2 regions of the Faecalibacillus sp. TM498 genome follow, and region 2 is predicted to be linked to the other one. Evidence: riboswitches for the same ligand, from Rfam matches in the RefSeq annotation. Region 2 holds a riboswitch; the other holds the start of a gene.
The links. Region 2 has a riboswitch for thiamine pyrophosphate ahead of thiE (thiamine phosphate synthase). Riboswitches for the same ligand answer to the same signal wherever they lie in the genome.
Positions count from the first base shown of each region.

Region 1: linked by a shared signal. The riboswitch ahead of LJD32_RS07515 (energy-coupled thiamine transporter ThiT) and the one ahead of thiE (thiamine phosphate synthase) in region 2 are both predicted to bind thiamine pyrophosphate.

Region 1 is NZ_JAJDKB010000019.1:19,009-21,217, forward strand. Features, by position in the region: gene tsaE (tRNA (adenosine(37)-N6)-threonylcarbamoyltransferase complex ATPase subunit type 1 TsaE) at 1-39, opposite strand, end outside; gene LJD32_RS07510 (DUF402 domain-containing protein) at 14-571, opposite strand; gene LJD32_RS07515 (energy-coupled thiamine transporter ThiT) at 652-1,167, opposite strand; TPP riboswitch at 1,224-1,324, opposite strand; gene LJD32_RS07520 (acetate/propionate family kinase) at 1,424-2,209, shown strand, end outside.
Region 2 is NZ_JAJDKB010000049.1:11,237-13,445, forward strand. Features, by position in the region: gene LJD32_RS12225 (SIR2 family NAD-dependent protein deacylase) at 1-61, shown strand, start outside; gene LJD32_RS12230 (hypothetical protein) at 403-690, opposite strand; TPP riboswitch at 771-868, shown strand; partial or broken gene thiE (thiamine phosphate synthase) at 940-1,527, shown strand; gene thiD (bifunctional hydroxymethylpyrimidine kinase/phosphomethylpyrimidine kinase) at 1,582-2,209, shown strand, end outside.

The DNA.
Region 1 (2,209 bases), on a different contig from region 2:
TGTTTCATCTCTATTATTTATAGTAATCACTTTTTCCATAATAACCCTCTTTTAAATCTTGATAAAAACCATACCATTTCTTAGTAAAATTCTGATCAAATGGTCCTCCCTTTTTTACCGCTAAATCAATCAAAACATCTAGTTGTTTCTTTAAAATTTTGTCTAATTCATCACTATAGCCCATTTCGCGAGCATGTTGACGATATTCTTCTTGATCTAAAATACGATAGTTTCCATCTGGAAATACTTTTAAATCTAAATCATAATCAATATATTTTAAAGCCTCTCCATCATATAAAGTTGGTGAAGCAATATTACTATAATAATACACTCCTGTTTTTCTAATCATACAAATTACATTGTACCATTTATGTTTGGGCATATACCAAATAGCAGGTTCACGTGTATGCCACATTCTGCCATCTGATTCTGTCACCAATGTCCGATTATTAATAACAATGTAATGATCATCCGTTTCTTGTAAAACAAGTCCCTTTGACCAACATCTATGTATTTTACCATTATGTTTATATCCATGTATTAAGATTTTCTTTCCTACAATATCTTCCACAACAAACGACTCCTTATTAACATTTACATTATACACAAATTCATCTTTCTTTCAAAGAAAAAAAAGACTCGAAACGAGTCTTATAAATGAACTGCTTTTTTAAGTCTTGGATATAAAAGAACAAATAAAATAAAGCAAGCAATAATTGTCGCGATATTATATGGAAGGTTATATACCAAATTTGCTTTTAATGGTGTTTGGAAAGCATACCATCCTGAAATCAAATGACAAATTGTTTTTAAACCACCCATTACGATAATTCCAACAGGTAATTCATACTTACCCACCTTTAATAAAGGAATAAGTGGTGTAAGTCCAATTAAAACCATTGGTAATAAATAATCAAAGATTACCGATAAAGGACCATAAAATGTTGCAAGTCCTAAAGCAAAATGTAGACCTAAACAAACAAGTGAAACAATCAAACTGTAACCCCAATTCATCAAATAGCCACATAAAATAATTGCAACAAGTGAAAAAGCACAGTTACCACCTTTTGGCATCTCATAAAATTTTGTGCAATATTCTAAAACAACTTGCATTGCCGCAAACATTGCCATATAAGCCATATTCTTCGTAGTTAATTTAATTTCCATAGTCATCCTCCTTTAAATGAGGCAAAATAAAAGCCTTTTTACATACGCAAAAAGGCAAATAAACTATTTTGCACTCTCTACGCTAGCATTACCTAGTTCAGATTATAAGGGACAAGGTTTTCACCTTTCTCAGCATTTTGCGCCCCTGGCAAGCCTTACTATAAATCAATCTCTTCTTTTTTTCAATCTTTTTATAGTTTTTTCTTCCTTGTCGGTGTTATAATGGAAAAGTATTAATAAGGAGGACTTGAATGTTATGTCAAAAATTATTTCCGTAAACGCTGGAAGTTCATCTTTAAAATTCCAATTATTTGAAATGGATGATGAAACTGTTATTACTTCTGGTGTTATTGAAAGAATTGGTTTAGAAGATTCTATTTTTACTATTAAGTATAATGGAGAAAAAGATGTCACAACTTTACCAATCGAAAACCATAAAGTTGCTGTTCAACTTTTATTAGACACTTTAATCAAAAAAGAAATCGTTAAGGACCTAGATGAAATCAAAGGTGTTGGACATCGTGTTGTCCAAGGTGGTGCTTATTTTGATCAATCAGTCATTATTGATGAAGATGTTGTTTCTAAAATTGATGAATTAAAATCATTAGCCCCTTTACACAATCCTGCTCATTTAACTGGATACTATGCTTTTAAAGAAGCTATTCCTAATGCTGGTGCTGTTGCTGTATTTGATACAGCTTTCCATCAAACATTAGAACCAAAAAGTTATATTTATCCAATTCCTTACAAATATTATGTAGAAAACAAAGTACGTAAATACGGTGCTCATGGAACAAGCCATTTCTATGTTTCATCTCGTTGTCGTGAAATGATGGGAAACCCTGAACACTCACGTATTATCGTTGCTCACTTAGGAGCTGGTGGTTCTTTAACTGCTGTTAAAGATGGTAAATCAATCAATACATCTATGGGATTTACACCTCTTGCTGGTATTATGATGGGAACACGTTCTGGGGATGTTGATCCTTCAGTTATCGATTATTTAATCGAAGAAGTTGGTTTAGATATGAAAGAAGTCATC
Region 2 (2,209 bases):
TATAAGTGAAGATATAAAGAATGTTATTGATGATTTATTAAAAATTAAATTGGAAAAATAGTATATTTATACAGCTTTTAATCAACTTGTGATAGATCCAGAAGACCCGTTAAAATATGGATTCCAATTAAAAAAATAAGATGGTGCGTAAAAACATCATCTTTTTTGCTATATGTTGATCAATAAAAAATAAATTTAATGGAAAATATTTTGAACTATTTGTCCATTGAAAGAAAAAAGAGGAAAACTAAAATAATAATAGAAATGAAACAAGTTTGACACAAATACATCGCTAGAAAAAACTTAATGTAACAAGTGAAGAAGATGTTTTAAAAATTATTAATTAAAAAATAAACAGTTTGAAATAGATGCTATCTCAAACTGTTTTTTAATATAAATTATTCAATTAAAAGAAAGATTTAAAGGAGTAGTTAATTCTTTTGTACCATGAGGAAGACGTTTTTTTAAAGGAATGACTTTAAAACCAGGGCATAGATACATAAAAGGGGAATAACGTAATTCATGGCTAAGTATAGAAATAACTGTTTTTTGATCTAAAGATGTATAAACATCAAAAACAAGGTCAAAATCTAAAGGATGAATGTTTTTTAATTGAATGCGAGAATCTTTATGATTTTTAATCATTAATTTAAAAATGTGATAGTTACCTGCTGTAATACATAATTTCATGAAAGCACCTCCTTTTATAGTTTGAACAAAAGCATAAATAATATGAATAAAAATAGACAATTTTTATTAAAAAAATTATAATAAAGGAAACGGGGAGCTTTTTGCTGAGAGTAAGTATTGACTTAGACCCATAACCTGATTTGGATAATGCCAACGTAGGAGATATAGACGTTAACAGAGTTCAACAGGACTCTCTTTTTATTTCCAGGGAAATAAAAAAAGAATATTGTAAAGAAAGAAGGAAATTTGATGAAATTAAATAAAGAAGATTTATTATTATATGGAGTAACAGATTCAAAATATTTAAAAGGAAGAAAAATGTCGGAATTAGTTGAAGAAGCCATTCTTGGTGGTGTAACAATGATTCAACTAAGAGAAAAAGAAATGACACATGAAGCATTTAAACAAGAAGCATTGGATGTTCAAAGTGTGTGTCAAAAACATCATGTTCCTTTGATTATTAATGATGATGTTGAATTATGTAAAGAAATTGATGCAGATGGGGTCCATATTGGGCAAGATGATTTAAATTTAAAAGAAGCAAGAAAAATATTAGGTGAAGATAAAATTATTGGTGTATCTGCACATAATTATGAAGAAGCAAAAATAGCTTTAGAAAATGGGGCTGATTATTTAGGTGTCGGAGCTATTTTTGCAACTCAAACAAAAGATGATGCACAAAATATTTCAATGGAAACATTAAATGAAATTTGTCAAAAAGTTGATATTCCTGTGGTTGCTATTGGTGGTATTAATCAAGTGAATATCTTAGAATTTATGGGGGTTGCTATTGATGGTGTTGCTATCGTTTCAAGTATTTTTGGAAGTAATGATATCCAAAAAGCAAGTAGCCTATTAAAAGATAAAATTCAAAGAGTTATCTCTAATAAAATGCCAACTTGCCTTACAATTGCAGGTAGTGATAGTAGTGGAGGTGCAGGAATTCAGGCAGATTTAAAAACAATGCTTGCTAATCGTGTTTATGCCATGTCGGTTATTGCAGCACTAACAGCTCAAAATACTACAGGAGTGGATACTATTTATGATGTCGATGCTTCTTTTGTGGCTAGTCAAATGGATAGTGTGTTTACAGATATTTATCCAATGGCTGTTAAAATTGGAATGGTTTCTCAAAAAGAAGTCATTTTATCTATTAGTGGAAAGTTAAAACAATATCATGCACGTAATATCGTTGTTGATCCTGTGATGGTGGCTACAAGTGGGGCAAAACTTATTAGTGATGAAGCTATTGATACATTAAAAGAAAATCTCTTCCCACTCGCATCGGTTTTAACACCAAATATTCCTGAAGCCGAAGTTTTATCAGGATTAAAAATCAATAATGAAGAAGAAATGTTAACAGCAGCTAAATATATTGGAGATCATTATCATTGTGCAGTATTACTTAAAGGCGGACATCAAATCAATGATGCCAATGATTTACTTTATAAAGAAGGTAATTATCAATGGTTTAAAGGAAAACGTATTAATAACAATAATACTCATGGTACGGGATGTA